Regions from separate parts of the Shewanella sp. Koi 1 genome, predicted to be linked through region 2. Evidence: predicted binding sites of a transcription regulator. Region 2 holds the regulator's gene; each other region holds the start of a gene.
What was found. The regulator sigma-54, encoded in region 2, starts transcription at its own class of promoters, with help from an activator protein. The targets are predictions, from matches to a motif close to GTTGGCACGNNNNTNGNNT.
Positions count from the first base shown of each region.

Region 1: ACUZ8J_RS16800 (nitric-oxide reductase large subunit) is a predicted target of sigma-54. The motif match lies at 4,227-4,245, and genes of this name have one in related genera.
Region 3: ACUZ8J_RS18435 (TorF family putative porin) is a predicted target of sigma-54. The motif match lies at 2,633-2,651, and genes of this name have one in related genera.
Region 4: flgB (flagellar basal body rod protein FlgB) is a predicted target of sigma-54. The motif match lies at 2,086-2,104, and genes of this name have one in related genera.

Region 1 covers NZ_JBREJM010000001.1:3,804,387-3,811,828, reverse strand. The annotation lists gene norR (nitric oxide reductase transcriptional regulator NorR) at 145-1,701, opposite strand; gene ACUZ8J_RS16800 (nitric-oxide reductase large subunit) at 1,897-4,182, opposite strand; gene ACUZ8J_RS16795 (potassium/proton antiporter) at 4,804-6,528, shown strand; gene ACUZ8J_RS16790 (LpxL/LpxP family Kdo(2)-lipid IV(A) lauroyl/palmitoleoyl acyltransferase) at 6,709-7,442, opposite strand, start outside.
Region 2 covers NZ_JBREJM010000001.1:4,017,503-4,024,944, forward strand. The annotation lists gene ACUZ8J_RS17750 (KpsF/GutQ family sugar-phosphate isomerase) at 1-606, shown strand, start outside; gene kdsC (3-deoxy-manno-octulosonate-8-phosphatase KdsC) at 606-1,157, shown strand; gene lptC (LPS export ABC transporter periplasmic protein LptC) at 1,154-1,714, shown strand; gene lptA (lipopolysaccharide transport periplasmic protein LptA) at 1,701-2,252, shown strand; gene lptB (LPS export ABC transporter ATP-binding protein) at 2,249-2,980, shown strand; gene ACUZ8J_RS17775 (RNA polymerase factor sigma-54) at 3,086-4,561, shown strand; gene hpf (ribosome hibernation promoting factor) at 4,590-4,877, shown strand; gene ptsN (PTS IIA-like nitrogen regulatory protein PtsN) at 4,880-5,323, shown strand; gene rapZ (RNase adapter RapZ) at 5,320-6,174, shown strand; gene ACUZ8J_RS17795 (HPr family phosphocarrier protein) at 6,161-6,436, shown strand; gene mgtE (magnesium transporter) at 6,633-7,442, shown strand, end outside.
Region 3 covers NZ_JBREJM010000001.1:4,173,557-4,180,998, forward strand. The annotation lists gene ACUZ8J_RS18410 (hypothetical protein) at 1-137, shown strand, start outside; gene ACUZ8J_RS18415 (DUF4240 domain-containing protein) at 144-653, opposite strand; gene ACUZ8J_RS18420 (hypothetical protein) at 779-1,162, shown strand; gene ACUZ8J_RS18425 (response regulator) at 1,237-2,034, shown strand; gene ACUZ8J_RS18430 (HU family DNA-binding protein) at 2,181-2,453, shown strand; gene ACUZ8J_RS18435 (TorF family putative porin) at 2,744-3,436, shown strand; gene rimK (30S ribosomal protein S6--L-glutamate ligase) at 3,480-4,385, opposite strand; gene ACUZ8J_RS18445 (putative bifunctional diguanylate cyclase/phosphodiesterase) at 4,552-6,270, opposite strand; gene ACUZ8J_RS18450 (response regulator) at 6,280-6,714, opposite strand; gene ACUZ8J_RS18455 (CHASE domain-containing sensor histidine kinase) at 6,711-7,442, opposite strand, start outside.
Region 4 covers NZ_JBREJM010000001.1:3,314,490-3,321,931, forward strand. The annotation lists gene flgE (flagellar hook protein FlgE) at 1-363, opposite strand, end outside; gene flgD (flagellar hook assembly protein FlgD) at 426-1,205, opposite strand; gene flgC (flagellar basal body rod protein FlgC) at 1,230-1,646, opposite strand; gene flgB (flagellar basal body rod protein FlgB) at 1,649-2,053, opposite strand; gene ACUZ8J_RS14605 (CheR family methyltransferase) at 2,197-3,036, opposite strand; gene ACUZ8J_RS14610 (chemotaxis protein CheV) at 3,138-4,058, opposite strand; gene flgA (flagellar basal body P-ring formation chaperone FlgA) at 4,264-4,971, shown strand; gene flgM (flagellar biosynthesis anti-sigma factor FlgM) at 5,047-5,373, shown strand; gene ACUZ8J_RS14625 (flagella synthesis protein FlgN) at 5,376-5,801, shown strand; gene ACUZ8J_RS14630 (LPP20 family lipoprotein) at 5,906-6,355, opposite strand; gene ACUZ8J_RS14635 (FlgO family outer membrane protein) at 6,352-6,984, opposite strand; gene ACUZ8J_RS14640 (flagellar assembly protein FlgT) at 7,224-7,442, shown strand, end outside.

The DNA of each region.
Region 1 (7,442 bases), 210 kb from region 2:
AAATAACCTGTTTTACGCGGCTTTTTCTCCCCAAAACAGGGCGGCAAATTGTTGGGCAAAGTGCACTGGCGCGCGAAGCTCGCATCCTTCCTTATTTTGGCCATTATTTCAACTGAAATATGATCCGTACGGCGTATTTATCACTTATTTTAGCCTTAAGCGTTTTGCGAGGCGATGCAGATTGCCAGGGTCGAGTCCTAAGGCTCTGGCCGAGGCGGCCCAATTGCCGTTTTGCGCCGTGAGCACTTGTTTGATGTAGTCACGCTGAAAGGCGTCGGTCGCTTGGGCTAAACTGGCACCTTCTAACGGGCGAAGCTGGGTTTCGTTTACGCTTAAGCTTGTCGATGCGTTTGTCTCTACAGAGCTTTGTTTAAACGGTAAATCAAAATGTTGTGGCGCTATGGTGCAGCAGCCATCCTGTGCCGAGACGCGCGCCAGCACGGTCGCCCTGTGAATGGCGTGCTCGAGCTCGCGCACATTGCCCGGCCATGCATATTGATTGAGCAACATTAAGCTACTGGGGCTAAAGTTAAGCTGCTTCATCCCAAGCTTTTGCCGATATCGCTCGGCGAAGAATCCGCTCAACAAGGTGATGTCTTGCTCACGTTCCCTCAGGGGCGGCACCAGCAGGGGGAACACACTTAATCTATGGTAGAGATCGGCCCTAAAGCGGCCAGCCAGCACTTCTGTCTTCAGATCCTTATTGGTGGCGGCAATGATACGCACATCGACTTTAAGACTGCGATCATCCCCCACTTTTTGAATATCGCCATATTGTAATACCCGCAGCAACTTGGCCTGAAGCGTGAGCGGAAGCTCACCAATTTCATCGAGAAAGAGTGTGCCCTTATCGGCCATTTCAAACTTGCCACTGCGATGGCTGATGGCGCCGGTAAACGCGCCTTTGATATGGCCAAAGAGTTCGCTTTCGGCAACCGATTCTGGAAGCGCCGCGCAATTGAGATAAACCAAGGGTTTGTGCTGTCTCGCGGACTTTTGGTGTATTGCCTGTGCAACTAACTCTTTGCCTGTTCCTGTCTCGCCTAAAATCAGTACGTTAAGGTCGCTATGGGCAACAACTTCTATCTCCCTATTTAAGCTTTGCATCTGGGGCGAGTTACCGATGATTTCGGCATCGTGGTTAAGGTTGGGGCTTTTTTCCTGCACATGGGTCGAGTGGCTATTGAGTGCCATGCGCTCCAACTTTTCAACCAACAGGGCGTTGCTTAAGGATGCGGCGGCAATCGCACTTAAGCTGCGAAGCTCAGTATTGCTGAATTGGTCGAACTGTAGCGGATTAAAGGCATCGATAGTCACGGCACCGATAAGCTGCTCGTCGGCAAATAAGGGCAGTCCGATACAGGCATGGACCTTCAAGGTCCCAGTTTGATTGGGGATCAAACCATCGTAGGGATCGGCAAGTTCACTGTCGGCGGGAAAGCGCACTATATCCCCCGCACGGGCAATGGCCTCAAGCCTTGGATGTTCATTCAGGATAAAGCGTCTGCCGAGTACATCCTCGTTCAAACCGTCGATGGCCAGCGGGGTAAAATAGTGTCCATGGAAGGTGAGTAGCGCTGCTGCGTCACAGTGCAGGTTAGCTCTCACCGTATCGAGCAAGCGTGTGAAGCGGTCCCTGTGGGCTAAACCAGAGGTGATATCCAGAGCGATACGGGTAAGGTCGGTTTGACTAAGGGCCATAAAAACTCCTGCAGCGAGGCTTCCCTGATTTATACCATTGATTGTTATATTGACACAGGTTATTTAGACACTGCTAACCGTCAATGCGGTATGGCCATAAAAGTGTGGTGGACGATAAACGGCGCAAACTATAAAAAAAATCAGCAACCAAGGTGCCTAAACGACACCTTGTTCTGACCGGATTAATCGCAGTGGTTAGTGATTTGTTTGTAAGACTTCCTGTTGCAATTTGGCAGGTTTATTCAGGGCTTTTCTGATCAAATCGAGCAAGAAGGCACCCATTAAGAGACCACCGATACTGAAGATGACATCCCCAAACATGCGCATCCAAACCAGCCTTTCAACCAGCGGACTATGGATCACTTCTGGCGAGCGGGCGAACCAATATCCATGGTCGATGACCGCAAAAAACTGCGTAATTCCCACGGGTAATAACGACATGAACACCATAGCCGCTAGGCCAATATTGAGGCTCCAGAAGGCGCCTTTGAGCATTTTGTCATTCCACTGCATATTGCCGGTAAGGCCCCGCAGACAGAAGAGCATCAAGCCCATGCCGAGCATACCGTAAACCCCCATAAAGGCGGCGTGACCATGGGTGGCCGTGGTGTTTAATCCTTGAATGTAATAGAGCGAGATAGGTGGATTGATTAAGAAGCCCAGCATACCGGCACCGACCAAGTTCCAAAACGCGGTAGCCACAAAGAACATAATCGCCCAGTGATAACGTTGCATCCAGCCGCTGGCTTTACGCAGGCGGTAGGTTTCCATGGCTTCGAAACCAATAATGGCGAGGGGAACAACTTCCAAGGCCGAGAAGATGGCGCCCCAAGCGATCACCGAGGTCGGTGTGCCAGTAAAGTAGAGGTGGTGTAGGGTGCCAATCAAGCCGCCGGTTAAGAAGATCACCGTTGTAAATAACACTGCACCGTTGGCACTGCGGCCGCGGATTAACCCTAAACGTACTAACATCAAGGCGATAACTGCGGTGGCAAAGGTTTCGAAGAAGCCCTCGACCCACAGGTGTACTACCCACCAACGCCAGTATTCTGCAATCGCTAAATTGGCGTGTTTACCCATAAAGAGGCCGGCGCCATAGAACAAACCAATCGCCACGCAGGAGGCATAGAGTACCCAAATAACAGGGCGCATCTCGCCTTGCACTTTGAGGGCGGGTTTGATGGCAGCAGTGACTAAGGCAAGCCAAATCAATAATCCAACGAGGAGTAAGATTTGCCATACTCGACCAAGATCTATGTACTCATATCCTTGATGACCAAAGAGGAAGTTCATATCGAGGTCAAAATACTGCTGCACCCCAATCCATTCGCCGGCCATGGAGCCAAGCACTACGACCACTAAGGCTACCCAGAGTACGTTAACGCCAAGACGTTGATATTTTGGCTCATAACCCGATAAGGCGGGAGCAATATACAACCCAGTACCTAACCAGGCCGTGGCAATCCAAAATACCGCTAATTGGGTGTGCCAGGTGCGAGTGACTGAGTAGGGCAGTATTTCTGAAATTGGTAAACTATAAAACTCTTGGCCTTCTACCGCATAGTGGGCAGTGATCCCGCCGAGTAAAATTTGCAGTAAAAACAGGCCAATTGCCGTGATGAAGTATTTACCGACGGCTTTTTGTGAGGCGGTTGGTTTAGTGAAAAACAGCGGATCTTGCTCCGAAGGCTTGGGCAGGCTTTCATGTTTGCCGCTTGCATGGTGCCAGATCAATCCGCCAATCCCCGCAATTAGAGTCACAATACTGAGTATCGACCAGACGATATTATCCGAGGTCGGTGTATTGCCTAACTGGGGATCGAAGGGCCAGTTATTGGTGTAGGTATAGGGGGCATCTGGGCGTTCAGTGATTGCCGCCCAGGCTCCCCAAAAGAGGAACGCATTGAGTTGTTCGCGGCGCGCAAGATCGGGCACTGTGCCCTCTTTCATGGCGTATTGTTCACGAAGATGACTAAGCGCTGAATCGCTCCCAAACAGGGATAGATAATGCTGCTCGACCCTGTTAATCGCTTCGATACGAGTGCTAGACAAGCGAATAAGCACTGTGCCATCGGCCTGTGGCTCGACGCTGTTATGGCGTAAATCTTCCCTTAATGCCTGCTCAAGCCCGGCTTTTTGTTGGGAATTTAATTGGGCGAACGGCGTTTGATATTGCTGCTCTGCGCGAATATCGAGCCAAGCTTCGGCTTCTCTATGTAACCAGTCGGCGGTCCAATCTGGGGCGACATAAGAGCCATGTCCCCAAACCGACCCCAGTTGATGGCCGCCCATGGAGCGCCAGACCAATTGGCCCTGTTCGATATCATTTTCGCTAAACACAACTTGACCATTTACATCCGTAAATGCGTTGGGTATCGGCGGTTTTTCCCGATAAATTTCACTGCCTATGCTCAGTAGGACAGTGAATGAAGCAATCAGCACAACTAACAGTGCGATAGCGGTGAGTTTTTGTTTGCTCATAAGTCTCCTTGATGCAACGTCATTTTGATACGTTTCACCTGATATTGCGTAATACGTGCCAAATGTTTTTGTTGTTGAAAATAAAAGGAAATATAAGTTTTGTGTTATGGTGTATTGTCTTTTTGATACTGAATTTTTATTGTTGATATGACAGCCATTGTCTTTGTGACAGCTTTAGGGGCTTGAATGTCGATAACACAATGAAAAAAGGGATTTTATCTATGCTTTCAAGTTATTGCGGAGTTAATGGGATTTAAGTCGGCATTGGGAAGATACTGTACATTTTTATATGGTTATCCCCACCATTTAGGCTATATGCGGTGAGTTTGTATGGAATAGGTTTTTTAAATGTATTGATAAATAAAGATTTTATCTTGTTTATGGGGCTTAGGTTATGTTCAGTAGGTATTTTTGCTTGTACTGGTTTTTATATAAAAGTTAGTCAAAATGGCCTATTACTGAGGATTTCAATGTAGATGTTTGAAATTTAATATTTAAAACTCCATTAATTTGCATTTTTTATGCTAGTATAGAAACACAAAAATTTTCAACTGAGTCATTTTTAATCTAGGTGATTTCTTTATCGTTTAACTAAACACTCTTGTATTTAAGGAGGCATGTGTGGATGCAGATTCCATCAATAGTTTTTTTCTGATCGGTGCCTTGCTTGCCGCTGTGAGTGTTTTGTTAAGTCCCGTGTCTTCGCGCTTGGGTATCCCTATCTTATTAATTTTCCTCGCAGTAGGGATTTTAGCTGGGGAAGATGGTCCCGGCGGCATTCTGTTTGACGACTACTCAACCGCTTATCTTGTCAGTAACTTAGCCTTAGCCATTATCTTGCTCGATGGCGGTATGCGTACGCGGGTCGCAAGCTTTAGGGTGGCACTCTGGCCGGCATTGTCGCTGGCGACCTTTGGAGTTGCTATCACCACTAGTATCACTGGTGTGATGGCCGCATGGTTATTTGACTTACACTGGTTACAAGGTTTGCTGGTGGGGGCGATAGTCGGCTCCACCGATGCGGCGGCGGTATTCTCACTATTAAAGGGACGTAGCTTAAACGAGCGTGTAGGCGCGACGCTGGAAATCGAATCGGGTAGCAACGACCCTATGGCGGTGTTTTTAACCGTAACCCTGATTGCCATCCTCGCGAACGTGGATGCCGAGTTATCCGCAAGTTTTATGCTGATAAGCTTTATCAAGCAATTTGGTTTGGGGATTTTCCTCGGCCTCGGTGGCGGTTGGCTGCTGTGGAAGTTGGTGAATTTAAGCAAACTTGCCGAAGGCTTGTATTCAATTTTAGTGCTCAGTGGCGGCTTGATGATTTATGCAGCGTCGAACAAACTGGGCGGCAGCGGCATCCTGTCGATTTACTTAGTCGGTTTATTCCTTGGCAACAAGCCTACCCGTGGTCGCCATTCAATCTTAAACGTATTGGATGGCATGACCTGGGTCAGCCAAATCGGCATGTTCCTCGTGTTAGGGCTACTGCTCACACCGTCTGACTTGTTGGATATTTGGCTGCCGGGCTTGGCATTAGCCTTTGGAATGATCCTGTTTGCCAGACCGTTAGCCGTTTGGCTCAGCTTGCTGCCCTTTAAGAGTTTTAGCAGTCGTGACCGTTGGTTTATCTCGTGGGTTGGGCTTCGTGGCGCCGTGCCGATTATTTTAGCGGTATTCCCTATGATGGCGGGTTTACCGGGCGCTCAGTTGTACTTTAACTTGGCATTCTTCGTGGTGTTAGTGTCACTGCTAGTACAAGGGGCGTCACTTACCACGGCTGCGCGTTTAGCTAAGGTGGAGTTACCGCCTAAGCCATTACCTATTTCACGCTCTGGGGTCGAAATTTACCCGAGCAGCGAGTGGGAAGTGTTTGTGTACCATCTGAGTGAAAACAAATGGTGTATCGGCGAGCCGCTCAAACGTCTCTCTATGCCGGATGGCACGAGGATTGCTGCGGTATTTCGCCACAACACACTGTTGCATCCATCGGGTAGTACCTGCCTAGAAGCGGGGGATATTTTGTGCGTGCTCGGGCAAGAGAAGAGCCTAGAGGCCTTGAGTAATCTCTTTAGTCAGGCGCCCGAAACCAAAGAAGTACCACGTTTCTTCGGGGACTTCTTTATCGATACCGAGGTTAAGCTGCTGGATCTAGCGCCGATTTATGGTCTGGAGTTAGACGAAGCAACCGGTGATATGACGGTCGCGGATTTAGTGGCGGCAGAATTAGGTTCACATCCGGTACTTGGGGATCAGTTCCTGTGGCAGTCGTTGCATTGGGTGGTTGCAGGGCTCTATGAAGGCAAAGTCACCAATGTGGGTATTCGCTTACCGGCAGAGGCGTAATCACTGCTTAAGCCTGCTATGCAGGACTTAACAGGATATGATGCTTAGGGTTTCAGCCCTCAATCCTCAACCCTCAACAATGCTTTAAACCGAAAGTTCTAAGATAAAAAATGCCAAGCGATTGCTTGGCATTTTTTTATTCGCGTTTAAGCGCTTATCTCGAACAAACTGAACAAAAGTTTATTTATATAAGGACTTGTCCGTTGGATCTGGGCGAGTCTTAAAGCGGCGGTGAAGCCACATATATTGGGCGCGATTTCTATCGATAATCCCTTCGATTATTTTGTTACCGCGAATGGCATCGGTCAGTTCATCTTCGCCGGGGAAGTTATCAAGCGGCGGCATAATCTCAATATGGTAACCCTTATCGCCTTCGGTGCGCTCCACGAAGAAGGGAAGCACTTTGGCCTTGCCGAGTTTGGCCAGTGTAGTGGCGCCAGTAATGGTCGCGGCATCGGGCACAGCATAGAAGGGAATAAATACCGCACTCGAACGCCCAAAATCCTGATCGGCGGTATACCAAATCACATCGGGATTGCGTAAACAACGCACCATCTGGCGTAGATCGCGTTTAGGTACTAAGGCTTTGTTTGAGCGTAGGCGGCCTTTGACCTGCAGGTATTCCATCACCGGATTGTTGTGTGGGCGGTATACCCCAACACCGGGTTGGAATTGACCAAAAATACGTGCGCCCATTTCCAGTGGTAAGCAGTGCACGGCAAACAGAATCACCCCATGGCCAGCGTTCAAGGTGTCTTGAACGTATTCCTTGCCAGTGATCTGCATATGTTGTTGGATTTTTTCATCGGACCACCACCAGGCATTGATGGTATCGAAAATCGCTTTACCCGTTTCTTCAAAGTTGCGGGTCAGTAGGGCTTCACGCTCCGACTCGGGCATATCAGGGAAACAGA
Region 2 (7,442 bases):
ATGACTGGCAAGCCAGAATCCACCATGGCGCGTCTATCTAAAATTCATTTATGTATTGAGGTGCCAGAGGAAGCCTGCCCGCTTGGGCTTGCGCCAACCTCAAGCACCACGGCAACCTTAGTCATGGGCGATGCCATCGCCATTGCGCTGCTGCAAGCCAAAGGCTTTACCCGGGAAGATTTCGCCATGTCCCATCCGGGCGGAGCCTTAGGCCGTAAGCTGCTGCTTAAAGTCAGCAACGTGATGCACAGCGGCGATGACTTACCACTGGTTAAACACGATATCTGCATCACCGATGCCCTGTATGAGATCTCCAAGAAAGGCCTTGGCATGACCGCGGTTATCGATGAGCAAAACAAACTCGTGGGTATCTTTACCGACGGCGACCTGCGCCGCGTTATCGATGCCCAAGTCAACCTGCGTACCACGCCGATTGCCGATGTGATGACGCGAAACTGTGTCACAATTACTGAAAACGTTTTAGCGGCGCAGGCGCTGCAAGTGATGGATTCCAAAAATATCAACGGCCTGATAGTGATAGATAAAGAACATCATCCTGTCGGAGCCCTCAATATGCTCGATATGGTTAAAGCGGGAGTGATTTAATGCCACAGCAAGGTTTTTATGGCCCCATCAGCGACGATGTTTGGCAAAGGGCGCAAAAAATTAAACTGCTGATCTGCGATGTGGACGGGGTGTTTTCCGACGGCCGCATTTATTTGAGCAACTCAGGGGAAGAACTCAAAGCCTTCCACACCCGCGATGGTTATGGCGTGCGCTCATTATTGACCAGTGGTTTTAATCTGGCCGTGATAACAGGTCGTCAGTCTAAAATTGTCGAAAACCGCATGACGGCTCTGGGTGTAACGCATATTTATCAGGGCGTGGATAATAAATTCGTTCCCTATGAAGAACTGCTGTCGCTCTACAATGTCACCCCAGAAGAAGTCGCCTATATTGGTGATGATATTGTCGACTTGCCTGTGATGAATGTGGTCGGCTTGGCCGTCTGTGTTGCCGATGGTCATCCCTATGTCCGCCAACACGCCCATTTTGTGACTCACTTGAATGGTGGACATGGCGCACTCAGGGAACTCACGGATCTGCTCTTACTGAGCCAAAATAAGTTCACTTCCGCCCATGGGATGAGCATATGAGTCGTGTGACCCTCGCCATTATCGCCTTTTTTGGTACTGCGCTGGTGCTATATTGGCAAGTGCAGCAAAAACGCGGTGGCGATACGGATGACAGCTTGAACGTCAGTGACAGACCCGATTACATTATCGAAGATCTGCGCAGCATTGAGTTTAATGAGCAAGGGCAAGTTAACAGTCGCGTCACGGCAAAGCACATGGAACACTATGAGCTGAAAAACCAAACCGACTTTACTGAGCCCGTCTATCTTGTCTATCCCGACCAAGGTAAAGCAAAATGGCAGATCCGAGCCGATCAAGGTCGACTCAACAAAGATACCGGCAAGGTTGTATTAGAAAATAATGTTATTATCGATGCCATCAGCCCTGGTGAACCCATACAGACATTGTCCACCAGTTTTTTAGAACTCGATCTCAACACTATGATAATGACCTCTGACCGCATCATTTACGTCACAGGGAAAGATTTTAATATTCAAGGGCAAGGCCTTTATGCCGACCTTAACGCGCAGGAAGTGCAATTGACCAGTCAGGTAGTAGGAACCTATGAAGCAAAATAACATATTACTTGCCGGCCTAATGCTAATCACCAGCATGAGCGCCTTCGCCAAGGTTGGTGACTTACAGCAAGAAGTGAAAATTAAAGCCGTTAGCCAAACTGCGGACATTAAAAACAACCAGATCATTTTCTTCGGTCCGGTTGAAGTCACCCAAGGCTCGATTAAAATCCATGCGGATCAACTACGTGCATTTTCTGCCGAAGGGGAAAACAGCAAGATTTTAGTGGCAACCGGTAATCCTGCGACTTATAGCCAGATCCTCGACGATGGACGCCCAGCTTCGGCGAGCGCGAAAGAAATTCGCTACGAAATGGCGACCCGCACCCTAACTTTGACGGGCTCTGCCAGCCTAGACCAAGCGGGTAGCCAAGTGACGGGTAACCTCATCCGTTACGATATTATTCAGCAAAAATTGATCGCTGAGAGCACGGGTAGCGGTGATGATCGCGTGATTACCATTATTCAACCTGACAACTATCAGGAAGAGATCAAGAACCAGCCCGCGGACAAACCTGTGAAAAAACAGGACTCTAAATGACCCAAATCACCTTAAAAGCACAGAATCTCGCTAAGAGTTATAAGAGTCGTCAGGTTGTGAAAGATGTCAGCCTGACGGTGAAAACGGGTCAAGTCGTCGGCCTACTCGGCCCAAACGGCGCGGGTAAAACCACCACCTTTTATATGGTCGTGGGCTTAGTCAAAAGCGATAAAGGCCATATCTTTATCGACGATGATGATTTAACCGCCGATCCCATGCACCTGCGCGCCCGCAAAGGCATTGGTTACCTGCCACAGGAAGCCAGTATCTTTCGCAAGCTGACCGTGCACGACAATATCATGGCGGTACTGCAAACCCGTAAAGAGCTCAATCGCGATCAACGCGAAGAAGAGCTGGAACATCTGCTCGAAGAGTTCCATATCACCCATATCCGAGACAGCCAAGGCATGTCGTTATCGGGCGGTGAACGTCGCCGCGTCGAAATTGCCCGCGCTTTAGCGGCCAATCCAAAGTTTATTCTGCTCGATGAACCCTTCGCCGGTGTCGACCCGATTTCGGTTATCGATATCAAGAAAATCATCGAACAACTCAAGAGCCGAGGCCTTGGGGTACTGATCACAGACCACAATGTGCGCGAGACCTTAGACGTCTGTGAACATGCTTACATTGTCAGTCACGGAAACCTGATTGCCGAAGGAACTCCCGCAGAGATCTTAGACAATCAGCAAGTTAGGGCTGTGTACTTAGGTGAACAATTCAGGCTATAGTTACTTAAACAGAGCCAATTAGCCTTGAATTTTGGCTTATAAGCGCCATCGATATGATAACAAGCGGCCTAAATTCAAAATAATAACGTAGGGATCAGCGGTAACATGAAAGCGTCACTCCAGCTCAAACTGGGTCAACAGTTAACCATGACGCCACAACTCCAACAGGCCATTCGTCTGTTGCAATTGTCGTCATTGGAACTGCAGCAAGAGATCCAGCAAGCCTTAGACTCTAATCCTCTTCTCGAGCTGGAAGAGGAGCAATTCGACGCGCCTACCGAACGTAAGCAAGATATCGCCGATACCGACTTTAGCGAAACAACGGCCCTGCCACAGGAACAAGACAATTCCACCGTGGACATTGCCGAGTCGTTGACCAAAGAATCCCTGCCCGAAGAACTGCCCATGGATACTACTTGGGATGAAGTTTTTACCGCCTCGCCAAACTCAGGTTCTGGCGCCAGCCGTGAAGATGACATGCCCTTCCAAGGGGAAACCAGTGAAGGCCTGTACGAGCATTTAGAATGGCAGAAAAACCTCACGCCCTTCTCTGAAACCGATTTAGCCATCGCCACCGCGATTATTGATGCCATCGACGATCAAGGTTATCTCACTCAAAGTACTGAAGATATCCTCGAGGCCATGGGCAATCCTGAGATAGAACTGGATGAAGTCGAAGCCGTACTTAAGCGTATTCAACACTTCGATCCCGTTGGTGTCGCCGCAAGGGATTTAAGCGAATGTCTGCTTATCCAACTCTCCCATTTTTCGCCGGATACCCCACACCTCGAAAACGCCCGCATGTTGATCAAAGATCATTTAGATCTGATCGCCGCCCGCGACTTTAGGTTGTTGATGCGTAAGACCAAACTTAAAGAGGACGAGTTAAGGGACAGCATAGCGCTGATCCAAACCTTAAACCCTCGCCCCGGTTTGCTCATCACCCCTGTTGATGAAGAATATGTCATCCCCGATGTGTCGGTATCGAAGAAAAACGGTCGCTGGGTGGTCGAGTTAAATCCAGATTGCATGCCAAAAATCAATGTTAATCAGCAATATGCAGCCATGGCGCGCAGCACCAAAAGCCAAGCCGATAGCCAATTTATCCGCGGGCATCTGCAAGAAGCCAAGTGGTTTATCAAAAGCCTTGAAAGCCGTAACGAAACACTGCTCAAGGTGGCAAACTGCATAGTGCAATATCAACAGGGCTTCTTCGAATACGGTGAAGAAGCCATGAAACCTATGGTCCTGAACGATATCGCTGAGGCGGTAGAAATGCATGAGTCCACCATTTCACGGGTGACGACACAAAAATACATGCATACCCCAAAGGGACTTTTTGAACTAAAATATTTCTTCTCAAGCCACGTCGGGACTGATGATGGCGGTGAGTGCTCATCCACGGCAATCAGAGCCTTCATTAAGAAACTGGTTGCAGCGGAAAACCAGAAAAAACCATTAAGCGACAGCAAGATGGCACAGCTTCTGGCAGAACAGGGAATTAACGTTGCGCGCAGAACCATTGCGAAGTACCGAGAAGCGATGCTTATTCCCCCTTCCAATCAGCGTAAAAGTTTATAGCCTAAAGTGGAAATCGGAGGACGTTTATATGCAAATAAACCTGAGTGGACACCATATCGAGATTACTGAATCGTTACGGGCTTATGTTGAGGAAAAGTTTTCAAAACTTGAACGTCATTTCGAACAGATCAATAATGTGCACGTTGTGCTCAATGTTGAGAAAATGCAACAAATTGCCGAAGCGAGAATCAACCTCACCGGTGGTGAAGTCTTCGCGACTTCAGAGCATGCAGATATGTATGCTGCCATAGACGTCCTGATCGACAAGCTTGATCGTCAGGTTATTAAACACAAAGAGAAGTTAACAAAACACTAGCAATGGAACTTCGTACCATACTGCGGCCGGAATGCACGACCTGCGCCACTCCGGGCAGTAAGAAAAAGGTACTGGAACTTATCAGCGACTTAGCCGCTGCCCAGTACCCCACCCTCTCATCTCAAGAGATCTTCGAAAGCCTAGTGGCGCGCGAAAAGATGGGGAGCACAGGTATAGGTAACGGCATCGCCATTCCACATGGTCGATTAACCGATATAACACAACCCATAGCCATATTGGTGAAATGTGAGGAGCCGATAGCCTTTGATGCTATCGATAAACAACCTGTCGACATTTTATTTGCGCTGCTGGTGCCTGCTGACCAATGTCAACAGCACTTAAGCACTTTGTCCTGCATGGCTGAAAAGCTCAGCGACAAACAAATATTGAAGCAATTGCGCAAGACGCATGATGAAACGGAACTCTATCAGGTAATCACTGGATGAAACTGGTCATAGTGTCAGGGCGCTCAGGCTCAGGCAAATCGGTCGCACTAAGAGTGCTTGAAGATCTCGGCTATTATTGTGTCGATAATCTTCCGTTGCCGCTGATTGGCAGCTTACTCGAACAGCTCAAGGGCAGTAACGATCTCGTCGCCATCAGCGTTGACGTGCGTAACCTGCCGGAGCAAGACAAGGTACTCGTCAAACAGCTCGCAAGCCTGCCAGAGGGCACTGAACTTACCAGCTTCTTCTTAAATTCCAGCGATAAAGTACTGCTAAAGCGCTACAGCGAGACTCGGCGCTTACATCCCTTATCTAAGAGCCGAGTATCACTGCAAGAAGCCATCAAACTTGAAGGCAAATTGCTCGAGCCCCTGTCACAGCAGATGGATCACTACATAGATACCTCAAATCTGAATATCTATGAACTCAGCGACCAAGTACGGCAAATCCTGCTTGGCAGTGTCGATAAGGAACTGGTGATCAACTTCGAGTCCTTCGGTTTTAAGCATGGTATGCCAACCGAAGCCGACTTTATGTTTGATGTGCGCTTTTTACCCAATCCCCATTGGGAACCCGAGCTGCGCCCTCTCACCGGCTTAGATGAACCCGTTGCCGAGTTTTTAAATCGCCAGCCGCTGGTTAACAAGTTCATCTGGCAAATTGAGAATTTACTCGAGACTTGGTTGCCCCACTTAGAGCGTAATAACCGCAGCTATCTGACCATCGCCATCGGCTGTACCGGCGGTCAACACAGATCGGTTTACGTGGCCGAGCAACTGGCTAAACGCTTTAGCAACGGTAAACACAAAGTGAATGCCCGCCACCGAGAGTTAAGCCATGCCAAAGCTTGAGCGCCAAATCACCATCTGCAATAAACTCGGCTTACATGCCCGCGCTGCGACAAAGCTCGTGGTGTTGGCCTCAGAGTTTGATGCCAGCATTACGCTGATCCAAGGTGAAAAACAAGCCTCTGCCGCCAGTGTTTTAGGGCTACTCATGCTGGAAACGGGTATGGGTAAAACCATTACCCTGATTGCCGAAGGCCCAGATGCGGAGCCTGCGCTCAATGCCATTTGCGCGCTTATCGACGCGAAGTTCGACGAAGCCTGCTAATTGCCTCGACATCTCATCTCGATGCCCCCTACCGTTATTCAGTACCCTGTTTGGTTTTGATTTCAGCACCTTATACCAGTAAAACACATTTGTGACTCGACGCCCTCCCGTGCGCTCAATTACAATATACTGCTGCGCTTTGGCTTAAGTCCTCAACAGCCAAACGCCCCATCCACGTCGCCACCTTGGAGGAAACATGCCTGTAGAAGCTTCAGACAGCTTACAAGTCGAACAACGTCTCGACCAACTGAGCCATGCCCTCAATAGCGGTATGTTTGTGCATGTCAGGCAAATGCTGCAAAACATGGCGGCGTCGGATATAGCATTGATTTTAGAGTCCTCGCCCCCTAAAGCGCGGCAAGTGCTATGGCAACTTATCGATCAAGATCAGCTCGGGGATATTCTCGATGAACTCAGTGAAGAGCTAAAAGATCCGTTGATCCGCGCCATGAGCCCTGAACGGGTCGCCAAGGCGACCGCCAGTATGGATACGGACGATCTCGCTTATATCCTGCGAAGCTTGCCGGATACCGTCTATAAGCAAGTATTGCAGTCTATGAGCCTGCAAAACCGCCAGCGGGTGGAGCAAGCGCTCTCCTACCCCGATGAAACCGCGGGCAGCCTAATGAATACAGATACTGTGACCTTAAGGCCCGATGTGAATATCGATGTGGTACTGCGTTATTTGCGCCAACGGGGCAATCTGCCCGATACCACTGACACCTTATACGTGGTGGATAAGCATGATCGCGTACTCGGCGGGGTCAAACTTGCGGATCTGCTCACCTGCGATCCCAATACTCATATCAGTAGCATTATCGATACCGATATCGAGAGCATTCCCGTGGGCATGTCCGACAGCGAAGTAGCGCAGCTGTTCGAGCGCCATGACTGGGTATCTGCGCCAGTGGTCGACAGTGAGGGCAAATTACTCGGGCGTATCACCATCGATGACGTAGTAGATGTTATCCGTGAAGACGCAGAGCACTCCATGATGGGGATGGCG
Region 3 (7,442 bases), 160 kb from region 2:
AAGAGCGCATGACTGAGCAGCTCGATCAAGAATTTAGCCGTCAATTAGCGGAGCAAGAGCATCAGCTGATGCGCCAAGCTTGCCCTCGCTATGGCATGACCTTCGATATTAGCAGCAATGCCTGCTTACGCTCTTAAACCGAATTAAAACGGAAAACGCGCACTAAGTTCAGGATATTGCTGCTTTAAATCTTTGGGCTTAGTGCTAAATTTTTTACCCGCTGGCGTAGCCTTACCCGAAGGCATAAAAGGCAACTCCTTACCTGTTCTGTCTTCAAATAGTTGACCCGCGATCAAGTCGTAATCTTCGATAAAAGGATAGGCGTAGCCGTCCTTCTCAGGCCATGCCGTTAACTGCGCCAAAGTGTCTGGATTGGCAATCACCGCCTCGTAACGGGCCTGTCCAAGTGAGATCAGAAACGCGCGAAATTCAGCAAAGGCATAATCGGAATCACAGCCAGTGATGATATAAGCCGCTCCCCATACCGACCATAAGTAGCTTCGACGCATCTGTTGGCCAAACAATTTATCGAAGGCTTTTAACTCCTCGTCACTCAGCTCTGCCAACTTTTGCTTTAATGCCTGCGCTAAAGATTCCTGGGATTGCGCGGGTTCACTGCGGGTCACTAAGTCCCAAAATTCTACTTCTGTCATCACTTAACCTAATATTGAATGCCTAAGCAAAGGCGTATTCTACATGATAATACGGTTATGCTGGACTCAGTTCAGGGCTTTTCCTACACTTGCTCCACTTAAAATCAGCCATAAACCCTAACCCTATGCCTAAACGCCTTATTCTACTGATTGCCCTCTACACCCTGTTTGCTGTGGCAGCGCTACTCCGTGCCGTTGCTACCAGTTCGTTCGACCTCTTTAGCTTAGGTGTATTGCCGGTTTTGTTTGGCATACTCACACAGGCACCTTGGTCTAGCTTAGTGCTGAAAATTTATATTGGATTACAGACCTTAGGCCTTTCGGCACTGGGGATTACCGCAATTATCGCCTATCAAATTACCCCGCAAGACGTCAAAGTGGTGGTTGAAGGTCACAACATCCCTATGTTGCCCTTAGTCTTAAGCATCATCGCCTTGTTGTTAGTGCAGTATTGGGTAGCCTTTTCCCGTATCACCCATCATTATTTAACCGCAAAGGTAAAAGCGTAAGCTTGTTTATTGCTAAGCCCTTGTTTCTAGCATAAGTTAACGGCTCCCTAAAAGACCTGATAAAGCCAGCCACTATGACTCATTTATCGCCTAGCGAACTCTCGATTCTCATTGTTGAGCCATCGGAAACCCAGCGCCGCATTATCATCAAGCGTTTACAGCAAGAAGGCATTATCAGCATCCAAAATGCCGCAAGTTTGACCCAAGCAAGGGAGTTGATTGCTCGCCACAAACCGGATCTCATCGCCAGCGCCATGTATTTTGAAGATGGCACCGCGACCGAGTTTTTAAGCTACCTGCGCACCAACAGCGAATATAAAGACATACAATTTATGTTGGTTTCGAGCGAATGTCGCCGCGAGCAATTGGAAATTTTCCGCCAGTCTGGCGTGGTCGCGATTCTGCCAAAACCTTTTAATGCCGAACACTTAGGTAAAGCACTGAATGCAACCATCGATTTGCTCAGCCACGATGAACTCGACCTAAGTCACTTCGATGTGCATGACGTGCGTGTGCTCGTGGTCGATGACAGCCGCATGGCGCGCAATGTGATTAAACGTACCATTGGCAACCTTGGGATCAAGCAGATCACCGAAGCGGAAGATGGCGCTCAAGCCATTGAGTTAATGCGTAATAATATGTTTGACCTGATCATTACCGATTACAATATGCCCAGTGTTGATGGCCTAGCACTCACTCAATTTATCCGTAATGAAAGTCAGCAATCCCATGTGCCTATCCTCATGGTGTCTTCGGAAGCGAATGATGCTCACCTGAGCAATGTCTCTCAGGCGGGAGTCAATGCCCTGTGCGATAAACCCTTCGAACCCAAATTGGTGAAGCAGCTCTTATATCAACTGCTCGAAGAATAAAACCTAAGTCACGAATGGGGTAAATATTCTGCATTTTTGTTACTTATAGGACACAAGCCCGTAGCAAAGGGCTTTCCAATGGCTAAACCTTGTGGCATGTTAGGCACGCTGACTTAATAAATCTACGGAAAGAAGAGACAATAAAGATGAACAAAACTGAACTTATTGCCAAGATTGCAGAAAATGCCGATATCACTAAAGCTGAAGCAGCACGTGCATTGAAATCTTTCGAAGCAGCTATTACTGAATCAATGAAAAACGGTGACAAGATCTCTATCGTTGGATTTGGCTCTTTTGAAACCTCCACTCGCGCAGCTCGTACTGGCCGTAACCCACAAACAGGTAAAGAAATTCAGATCGCTGAAGCCACTGTGCCTAAGTTTAAAGCGGGTAAAACCTTGCGTGATAGTGTGAACTAATTCGCTCGACATTGATTTTATAAAACGCCTCCTCTGTGAGGCGTTTTTTTTGCTCTCAAAAAAGCATGAAAGATGATTTTTTGCACAAACACAGTGCGTCAATCGCTCCATTTTTGAGCATTTTAAAACATTTTATTAACACACATTGTGTAACCAATTGTTTTTAATGATGTTCAAATAATGGCATGTGATTAGCAATTCCCTTATCAGAAAAAACCATGATGCACCAATGTCACCCACTCTGTGGTGGCATGAGTGAATCGATAAATAAGTCAATCGAGGGGATGAGAATGAGAAAATCACTGTACAGCGTTTTGGCATTATCGACGGGATTGTTATTAACGACCAACGCCTTTGCGGCGGTGTCCGGCAATATTGGCGGCACCTCAAACTATCTATGGCGCGGGGTCACTCAAACCAATGATGCGGTCGCCATCCAAGGAGGCATTGACTATAGCCATGACTCCGGATTCTATGCTGGCACTTGGGCCTCAAATGTCGACTTTGGCGACGATACCAGCTATGAGTTGGATCTCTACGCAGGCTACGGCGGCAACATCACCGAAGACCTCAGCTACGACATTGGCTACCTCTACTACGCTTACCCCGATGCCGAAGGCAGCATCGATTTTGGTGAACTGCACGGTGCCATCACCTGGAAATGGTTTGAACTCAGTTATTCCCACGTGATCAACGCCGGTGATGATGTCGCGGCCGAGCCATTAGATAACAAAGATATGAGTTATCTTGCGGCCACTGCGTCTTTCCCACTGACGGATAAACTGAGTCTGTCATTGCACTACGGTTATTCTAGCGGCGATGTAGTCGAATCTTGGTTCGATGAGGATAACTACTCAGATTACAACGTCACACTCAGTGCCGATACCAGCATGGGTACAGTCTCATTTATGGTGTCGGATACCGATCTGCAGGGTGATGATGCCAAGGTTGTTTTAGGCTATTCCTACGGCTTTGATTTATAAAATTAAACGCTAAAAAAACGCCGCGATAATCGCGGCGTTTTTGTTAGGCTATCACGGCGCGATTCGATTTACGCGCTAATACCATCTTCTCAATATATTCCACGATAGGCTCAGTCACCGAAATCCCCGTGGTCTGTTCAATGCCTTCAATACCGGGCGCCGAGTTCACCTCTAGGATCAAGGGGCCGCGATTCGATCGTAAAATATCAACCCCCGCCACCACTAATCCCATGGCTTTCACTGCGGCAACCGCCATCTTGCGCTCTTCGGGCGTAATTTTTACTTTCTCGCCGCAGCCGCCTAAGTGCAGGTTAGAGCGAAAATCCCCTTCGGGACCTTGGCGCTTCATCGAAGCCACCACTTTATCGCCGACTACAAAACAGCGAATATCGCTGCCGTTGGACTCCTTAATATATTCCTGCACCATAATATTGGCTTTCAACCCTAAAAAGGCTTCAATCACGCTCTCGGCGGCGGTTTTGGTTTCGGCTAACACCACGCCAATCCCTTGGGTGCCTTCCAACAACTTAATCACTAAAGGGGCACCGCCCACCATGTTAATCAAGTCAGGAATATCATTGGGTTTATTGGCAAATCCCGTCACAGGCATGCCGATACCTTTGCGGGAAAGCAATTGCAGCGCGCGTAACTTGTCCCGTGAACGTGCGATTGAAATCGAGTCGTTGGCGGCAAATACGCCCATCATTTCAAATTGGCGCACAACGGCACAGCCATAAAAGGTCACGCTCGCGTGGATCCGCGGAATAATGGCATCGAATCCCGTTAACTCTTGGCCTTGATAATGAATGCTCGGCTTGATGGAGTTGATATTCATGTAGCAATTCAAGGTATTAATAACCACGGCTTCATGGCCACGGCTCTCGCAGGCCGCGACTAAACGTCGGGTGGAATACAACTCAGGGAACTGGGATAAGATACCTATTTTCATTGCCAAATGACCAAATTAAACACTGTGATTGAAGCTCTGAGCACACTGCATCAGAAAGGGGCGCAGATATTTGTCTATTGCTGAGTGTAAAGCAAGAAAATATTCCTCACCAGACGAAAACCTCGGCACTAGCCAAACGTAAGATAATCTTCACAATTTAGGTTCGCTATTTAGGAAGTAAGGGAGTGATGTACTTAGCTTCAAATTCACTCGCCTCTATGGGGCGTGAGAAAAGGTATCCCTGCAACACATTGCAATGCCTTTCGGTGCAAAACTCGGCTTGCTCAGCGGTTTCAATCCCTTCCGCAACCGCGGTGACGTTAAAACCATAGGCAAAATTGAGTAATGCGGCGAGTAAGCGAGTGTCTTTTTCGTCCTTATCGTAGGAGGCAATAAAGCTCTTATCGATTTTTAATACACTGATTGGAAAGAGTTTAATATGTTCTAATGATGAAAAACCTGTGCCAAAGTCATCGAGGGCAAATCGCACCCCAAGTTGCGCAATTTTATCCAGCACCTTGGCATGCTCATGGGGCTCTTCAATCAAGCAATTTTCAGTGATCTCTAACTCCAGCGCCGTAGGTGCAAGCCCAGTTGCATCCAGGGTTTTCACTATCTTCTCGTATAAGTCGATATGACCAATTTGCGAGGCGGACAGATTCACCGCCATAGTAAAACTGCGCCCGGTCGGCGCTAAGAGGCTCAACCATTGCTGCGCCTGTCGGCACGCCTCAAGCAGGATCCAATCCCCAATCTCCTCCATCAGTCCAATTTCTTCGGCAATGGGAAGGAACTGATCCGGTGAAATCAGTCCATCTTGGGGATGTAACCAACGGATCAGCGCTTCCATACCAATCACTTGGTGGGTTTGAGCGTCGACTTGTGCCTGATAGTAAACTTTCAGCTCGTTCTGCCTCAAGGCCATTCTCAGGCTAGACTCGATATGATTGCGGTAGCGCACCTCACGATCTAAGGCTTCGGAATAAAACTGAATTTGGTTACGGCCCATTTTTTTCGCGCGATACATGGCGATATCGGCGCATTTCATCAGCTCAGAGCTATCGGATGCGGCCTCGTTATAAAAGGCCACCCCAATACTGGCACCAATCATCACGTCGTTATCCCCAAGCTCAAATACGTCTTCAAAGGCCTTGAGCAGCCGATTAGCCACTATCATGGGAAAATATTTGTAGTCATTGTCGGTCACCAGCACCACAAACTCATCCCCACCTAAGCGGGCAATCACGTCACCATCGCGCAATACCGAACTTAACCTCGACGCCACCTTTACGAGTAAGATATCACCCGTTTGATGCCCTAAAGTATCGTTAATCGCTTTAAAATCATCGAGATCGAGCAAGATTACCGCTAAAAAATCGTTGCTGCGTTTCGCCCTCGCGATGGCGCGATTGAGGCACAACTCAAATCCATAGCGATTCATTAATTTGGTGAGCGAATCGTGCTCGGCGAGTTCTTTGAGTTTTTGATGACTGTTGCGTAAAGCCAGAGCCATCGAGGCACGTTGCTTAGCGTAACGAATTGAACGGCTTAGAATTCTTGAATTGACTTCATCCTTCAGTAAAAAGTCCTGCGCGCCCAGCTCGATACAGCGCTGCGCCAGTTTTTCATCTTCGTAGCGACTCAGCATTACCACTACGGTTTGCTCTTGAGTCATAGAGTTAAGCTTGATCAACACTTCTAAGCCGTTAGCATCGGGCAGCAAATAATCGAGTAAGATACCGTCAAAATGACGCTCTAACGCAAGATTTAAACCATCAAATGCACAATTAGCCTCAATGACATTAAAGGCTAATTTCGACTGCCGCAGCGCCCGAATAATGGCAGTTCTATCGACTTCATCATCATCGATCAGTAGTAAATCCATATACACACCCTATACGCTTGGAAGCTCCACGATGCGCCAGTAGCCTTCCAACATATTAAAAATGTTATTAAAACCGTCTTTAATATCCGTTTTCACCATGTAGCCTGCAACGTGGTGACTGTACGCCCTCATTCTGTCTTCATCAGCGCTCGAGGTCGTGAGCATAAAAACCACAGAGGAGGACAACACCGGATTGGAGCGAATATGTTCGAGAAATTCGAACCCATTCATGCGGGGCATATTGAGATCGAGCAGAATTAAATAGGATCCTTTAATGGCATCCGAATGAGTCAGAATAGAGAGCGCTTCGAGCCCATCCCTCGCCCGAACAAGTGGATTCAGTAAGCGAAGCTGCTTCATCGCCCTCTGCACCGCCATATAATCCACATCGTCGTCATCCACTAATAAAATGGTGACTTGTTTATAGTCATGACTATTGCTCATATCCCCTCCTTGTTGATTATGTGCATTGGCCAGCTAAACCGGAAACAACATCCTCGCCCTTCTGATTCTAGTTGAATTTTTCCGCCAAGACTTTCTACTGTCTTTTTAACTAATGACAGGCCTAAACCACTGCCTTCAACTTCATCTCTTGGTCTAAGGGTCTGGAACATTTGAAATACCTTTCCATGGAAACTGCTGGCAATCCCAGGACCATCATCAATCACGCTAAACCAATAATGATGATCCGAGGTTTCACATATCACTTTGATGACACCTTCACCTTTATCATGGTGTTTAATCGCGTTGCTGATTAAGTTGCGGATCACCAGTTCTAACAAGGTTTTCACTGTCTTAAGCGTTGGGAAATTCCCTTCAAGCACTAAACTGAACCCCTGTGGCGGGGCCACTAAGGCAAACATATCTTCCACCAGCAGCCGAGTGTCGACTTCAACAATCTCGGTATCGACTCGACCAATACGCGAAAACATCAGTAATCCGTCGAGTAGCAACACCATCCGCTGAATACGGCTTTGGATTAAACCTAAATATTTTTGAACATTTTCGTCAGTGTTCTCGGACAGATCTTCACTGAGCCAGTTAGTTAATTGCTCTATGCCACGCAGTGGTGACTTCAAATCATGGGAGGCAATGTAGGCAAACTGGTCAAGTTCCTTATTGATACGCTCAAGCTCCTTAGTATGTTCAATGCGCTGCGCTTCTATCCGCTT
Region 4 (7,442 bases), 700 kb from region 2:
TGCAGAATCAACCATATAATTATTTTTATCGACTTTGAATGCACCTGCACGGGTAAACTGATGATCTAGGGTGCCAATCTCAGAAGCCGTCACAAAAAAGCCGCCCCCTTTGATCGCTAAATCTAAGGAGTTATTAGTCAGCTGCAAACTACCTTGGTGGAATTGCTGTGCCACTTGGCTCGTTGCCACACCACCACCGACGGCGGTTTTAGAGTTAGAGAAAATTGAATTAGCGTAAACATCCGCAAATTCAGCACGCGATTCTTTAAAGCCAATGGTGTTAGCATTCGCGATGTTGTTCGCGGTAGTGTTTAAGTCTTTCTGTGCAGCAGAAATGCCACTCAATGCAATGTTAAACGACATAATTCACCTCTACATTTCACTCAATTCAATTAAGGACCCAGGTCCAACTCAATACTGACAAATTAGGTTTCTGATACCGCGAGCACATCAGAGAGCTTAATACCTGCACCACCGCGAAGATTCAGAATCGCCCCAGTGCTTGCTGTGCCCAGAGAAACACTGGTCACGTGGGCATAGGTCGAAACGGCAAGCTCTTGAGATTCGCCATCAACAAGACCGCTGGCCTTAATGGTGTAATTGCCGGCAGTAACAGGCTCACCATTTTCATTCAGACCATCCCATGTCACTGGGATGTTGCCGCCATCACTGCCATCGATGTTAAAGGTGCTAACCACTTGGCCTTTATCATCCAGTACACGCACGTTAATCACAGGAATTTTGTCTGGCGTACTCACCACGCCACTTAGGGTGGGGCTTTCGACTGACACATTGCCGGTATCGGTTGGGATCAAGACCTTACGTCCAACTAATCCCGATGCTTGCAGCGCCTGACTCGATGTCATCACGCTGTTTAAATTAACAATCTCATCATTGAGCTTTGAAATACCATCCACGGTCGAAAAGGACGCCATTTGCGCAATCATCTGGTCGTTGTCGACGGGCTTAAACGGATCCTGCATCGACAACTGCTGACTGAGTAATGAAAAAAAGTCTTCCTGCGTCAGCTGTTGACTCTTGGCTTCTGGCACAACCGATTGGCTAGGCAAGCGGATCCCATCTAAAAATGGATTGCCGGTTGATGTACTCGTTGTGCTCGTGGTATTAGTCGCCACCGTATTCGATTGGCTCTTAGTTTGAGTCGTCTGAGCCGTATTCTGGCTAAGTTGGTTAATGAGGCTCACAGCTTACCTCCTAAATCGCGCATGTTATTTACCCATCCCAAGTGTTTGTTGCAGCATAGATTTTGCGGTTTCAGCGACTTGAACATTCATCTGATATGAGCGAGAGGCAGAAATCATATCCGCCATTTCTTCCATGACATTCACATTCGGCTTATAAATAAAACCATCCGCATCCGCCATCGGATGATCGGGCGAATACTCTTTTAATAGGGGTTTATCGCTCTCAACAATGCCTTTTACTGCAACACCTTGAGAAGCTTGCTGTTGGCTCTGCGCTTTCGCCATTTCAGCTTCAAAAATGGGATGACGTGAGCGGTAAGTTTTATCAATACTGCTAGAAACAGAATCGGCGTTAGCGATGTTACTCGCCGTGGTATTGAGTCGGACGGACTGGGCTGACATACCGGAGCCTGCCACATCAAAAATGCTAAATAAACTCATGATTAATCCCCTCTCAGCGCTTTTTTCATGCCGCTAAACTTACTGTCCAAAAATCCCAGAGACATTTGATATTCGAGGGCATTTTGCATAAATGCCGACTGTTCCTGTTGAATATCCACTGTATTGCCATCTCCAGTATCTGGCTGATTTGGCACACGGAACTTCACGTATTGTCCCGTTAACTGTGCGAGGCCAAAATGCTGCTCATCGCCTGTCATCTCAAGGCTATTGCGTTGCTGTTGCTGGGTTTTCGCAATATTTAAGGCCGCAGAAAAATCGACGTCACGGGCTTTATAATGTGGCGTATCGGCGTTTGCGATGTTGCTTGAAATTACTTCGGCACGTTCTGCACGTATCCCCAAAGTGAATTGGTGCACACCTAGTGCCTTATCAAAATTGATCGCCATAAAATTGCCTCCATCGTGACTCTCACGGGAATAAGCAATTCATGTGCCAAAAAACAGAAACTATCAGAAATGTGTAGAAATGGGGTTTGGTGGGGTAAAAAATTACCGACTAATGTCGGTAATTTTTATTTAATATCATAACATTAAGTCTTTTTCTGGTAATAGATACCAGGGTTGCAACGAACCATATCAAATTCATCCGTCAGACCCGCAATCGACTCTGACGCGCCGAGAAAGAGTATGCCCTTCGGATTTAAAGCGGCAGCGAATTGCCGCAAAATTTTTGCTTTTGCCTCTGGGGCAAAATAGATCAGCACATTTCGACAGAAGATAATGTCGAACTTGCCGAGTAAGGTGTAACTCTCAAGTAAGTTATGGGCGCGAAAATTGACTAAACGCTTAACGTTATCCTTAACTCGCATGTTGCCAGAGGGCAAAGCATCAAAAAACTGGCGCTTACGTTCCTCGGATAAACCACGCGCTAGCGCCAAACTATCGTATTCGGCATTTTTGCAACGTTCCAACATCGAAGGCGAAAGATCGGTTGCTTGGATCGAGGCGCCGCCCGGCAAAGCTCCCGGCTTCTTCTGTTGATATTCTAAGATAGTCATTGCCAACGAATAAGGCTCTTGGCCAGACGAGCAGGCAGCGGACCATATTTTTAATGGACGCCCCAACTTACTGTATTCAGGTAACAACACATTATTGAGCAACTCAAACGGATAACGGTCACGAAACCATAAGGTTTCATTGGTAGTCATGGCGTCGATCACTTCTGCCCGTAAGGCTCGCTCCGTGGGCTTCATCGAATGTTTTACCACATCGGATAACGAAGGCAGATTATATTTGCCCATCAAAGGAGCAAGACGGCTACGTACTAGGTATTGTTTATTTTCCCCCAGTACGATGCCGCTGTGTTGTTCTAGGAACAACCTAAATTGATTATATTCGGCTTCAGCGAGTGATTTGTCAGGCACATTCACGTCCTAGATCCTATAGCAAGCACCCAAATAAGTGCCAACAATCATGTAATAAGGGCTAGATTATAGCGTAAAGCGCTACTAGGCACTAACCCACACTTTCACTACAAACTTAAATGCTTGTTCACTGCTGCCGCTAATTCATCAGGATTGAATTTCGCGATAAAGTCGTTGGCGCCTACTTTTTGCACCATGGCCTGGTTGAACACGCCGCTGAGTGAGGTATGTAAAACGACCTTAATATGCTTGAGCTTTGGATCGTCGCGGATTTCTGCCGTTAAGGTATAACCATCCATTTCAGGCATTTCGATATCGGAAATAATTAATGGGATCTCTTCCGCGACATTGTTCATTTCACTAGCAATCGCCTTTAACTTGTCCAATGCTTCGCGGCCATCTTTTGCCGTATCAATTTGTAAGTTTAATGATTCCAACGCGCGAATAATCTGTTTACGAGCCACAGCCGAATCATCAATCACCATGATGTGATAATGCTGACTTCTATCGATAGTGAGCTGCTCATTGACTTCTTCACTGATCGCGGTTTTTACTGGGGAGATTTCATCAAGAATCTTTTCAACATCGAGAATTTCGACTAACTCGCCTTCAATTTCAGTTACCGCCGTCAAATAGGAATAACGGCCAGCACCTTGAGGTGGCGGCATAATGGCTTCCCAGTTCATGTTGATGATACGTTCAACTGAACTAACCAAGAAACCTTGTACGCTACGGTTATATTCAGAAATGATAATAAAGCAATTTTCGGTACTCGCGAGCGGACGCCCACCAGTTGCGGCACTTAAATCGATGACTGAAATGGTCGTTCCGCGAATATGTGCCACCCCTTTAACGTAGGGATTAAGTTTAGGCAAGGCCGTTAATGGTGGACACTGCAGAACCTCTTTTACTTTGAATACGTTAATCCCAAAACGTTGACGACCATTCAACTTAAATAGCAATAGTTCTAGTCGGTTTTGACCTACGAGTTGGGTGCGTTTGTTGACTGAATCAAGAATACTCGACATAACTCTGCCTTGTTGTTCTGTTTATGTACGGCCCTAAAACTCGTTTGAGTATAGGCATATTAATTGCTTGCGTCTTGTTATCCATAACCATAGTTGAAACTGAGTCAAACTTCTGACACGAAATTTTGGCCTTAACGACACAGGACAGTTTCACGTTTGATAAAAGTATAGGTGCATTCTGGCGTTACAAGCTAGTCTCTTCATTATGAAAGTAAATTTAGTATATTTTTTATGTGTTATCGCATTATTTCTCACCTCGGCGGCCAATGCAGCTCCCGAGGTACCTAGCGTATCGGCGATATCAGAGTTAGCTAAAGCCCTTATTAATGAAAAGATTTCAGTACCGGCGAATGCCAAAGTGGAAATCGCTCCCCAGTCTATTGATAACCGACTATTACCAGCACAATGCGCGTCCCCAATAAAAGTTGAACTAGCATCGGATAGGGAAATCAGCCGCAACAACACAGTAAAAGTCAGCTGTGACACACCGGATTTGGCCTACCCTTGGCAGATTTTTATGTCGGTACGTGTTGATATCCTGTTCCCTGTGGTGGTAGCCAGCGAAACACTGGCGCCAGGCGAGTTAATCAGTCCGACTCAGATTGAAATCCGTTATATTGATCAAAATAGCTTACGCGGAATGCAATTTAGCGATACCAGCCAACTTTCAGGCGTACGGGTTAAACGCCGTGTCGCCAAAAATTTTCCCATTTTTGCAAACAACCTTTGCTTTGTTTGTAAGAATGATTCAGTGTCGATTTATGTCCGTTCCAGTAATTTTGTACTAAAAACCGTGGGGGAAGCACTGCAAGATGGTAATATTGGTGACCAAATTAGGGTCAAAAATAGCAGCTCAAACAAGGAACTAGATGCTATAGTCACAGCCATTGGCGAAGTCGAAGTTAGAATGTAAAATAAGCTAAAGCTTTTCGATGGGCTGCCGATACCCCAGTTAAGAAATCCCGTATACACGACGCTGGAGCCTAACATGGCAATTGATATTAGCAAATTTAACGCCGGAGCGGCCGCGCAAGTCCGTTCAAACAGTACAAAAAAGAACAGCGAAAGCGAGCAATCGACTCAGGTTGCGGCTAAATCGACTCAACAAAAAGGTGACTCAGTTGTCATTACGGCTCAAGCTCAACAGCTTCAAGGAGCTCAAACCAAAATGGCCAGCCTACCTGAAGTCGACCAAAAGAAAGTCGCTGAAATTAAGCAAGCGATTGCCGAAGGTCGCTATAAAATTGATCCCGAAAAGTTGGCGGCCAACATTGCCAGCTTCGAAGCTGAATTGAATGACCTCAATAAAGAGTAACTATGACAGAAATAGCTAAACTGGTAGATCAACAACACGCCCATTTGGCTGTTCTTAAACAGATTATTCTCAAGGAAAAAGGCGCTTTGGTTGACCAAAACGCCGATTTGCTATTATCGCTTGCGGAGCAAAAATCAACATGCCTGCAAGAACTCAAGGCCAACGATGACTTACTGGCCAATCACAGCGATAAATCCTTACTCACCTCGCAAGTAGAACTATCCCATAAAATGGCCGCCGTAAAAGAGGCCCTTGCCGAATGTAAGGATCTTAACGCTCAAAATGCCAGTCTCATCGAAATGAATTTGGCGAGTCTAAACCGTTTTGCCCAAGCCTTACAGGCGAGCCGAAACGCGACTACCCTGACTTATAACGATAAAGGCAGAACCTCGACCCTTTCTAGCTTAGGCAATGATTTAAAAGCATAAGTCGAGCAATAAATAGTAAACGGGATATAAACAAAAGCCGCGCTAAAACTGAGTGCGGCTTTTGTTTATTGGTAAAGCGACGACAAAGTCACCCAGCGCTAGCGCTAAAAATAGGTAACGTCTTTAATTCTTTGTGGGCGGCTCTGCTGTTGGTAAATTTGCCATACCTTGGCAAAATCAAGCTCCAACTCAGTGACATAGTGATCCCCTGCCGGATAGCTTTTTACCACTCTCGCGCCACGGATCACCCCAGTCACAGAAGCTTTAACATTGTCATCTGTCAGCATCCAATCACTGACACTGCTATTGGCGGTGATCTTTTGTCCATACACTTGTTCAGCCAGTTCACGATAAGCCACAATTTTTGAGGCCTGCATCGCCATCAATACTCGTTGGGACTGCTCTTTAGCCGGTTGAGTCGCAAGCGGGGCATAACCTATGGCCGTCAGCTTAGGAAAACTGCTTGGCGGTACATCTTCCCACTGAACATATTTATCTTTGGCAGCACACCCTGTTAGTAGGAGCGCCGCAACAATGAATAGGTAGCGTTTCATTTTCCATCTCCTAGCACTCGCACTTCATTCATGCCAGGGCTCGACTGGCGGTATAAAATCCCATCCTGCGAGATAACTTGCTCTGAAGGCTGCATGTAATTGCTCAACTCATTTTGGGTCACATAGGTTTGAGAGGCTGACACCACGCGGTTATTACTCAAGGTAACAATCCGAGTGTTGATTGCCATGCCATTGGTCGTGGGGCTCATCGTCGATACCACAATATGGTCAACGGGTAAGTTGGTCGAAAGCTTTTGCCAATCGCGCGTCAAAATAAAATCGCCATCAGCCGTCACACTCAGCCCATCACCTAAATTCAAATCCACCACATTAAACATAAAGCTATGCAAAGACGTCATCAGCCCTTGCTGGAGCTGCTGCGCCAGCGCATTGGTGCTACTCAAGTCCCCCACTAACACAGGCGTGGCAACAACGATAGGTTGGTCGGGACGCAAGGCATCATTCTGCTTGACTAACTCAGTCACAATGCGCTGCGCTAGATGATTAATTGTCGCCGTAGGCGGCAAACCATTGCCGTCAGCTAAGCTAGGTTTGGGCGGTGCCACGGGTTTAGTCGCACACCCAACCAGCACTAACAGTGCCAGAGGAATGAATGCACGGTTAAGCATAGGAGTAACCTCGTCATCAGTATCAATGTGGCCCAGTGGGAGCCGCAATCTTTGCCATAAAGCAAGCAAGTATTAGACCAAGTCAAAATATTGCGCTTAATGAACTATTCAGATTATCGACAAATCTATTAATAACTTTATCCCTAGACCACGATAAATCAGGCATACAATTTGCTTAGAGCCATAAAGCACTGCCAGTAAACTGACTCATTCCAGCAATTTTAGTTAAGGGCTTATTGATGAACATACTAAGAAAGAACTTGCTCATAATCAGCAGCCTACTGCTATTTGCTGCACAGGCAAACGCCGAATGGGTCGAGGCCAGTGGAGAAGCGGTGATCACCAATGGCAACATTGCCCAAGCTCGTGAAGAAGCCATCAATCAAGCAGTGAGTTATGCCACGCTCAGTACCGGTATCCAGATCACCAGCGAACAGCAAACGACTAATGGCAACTTA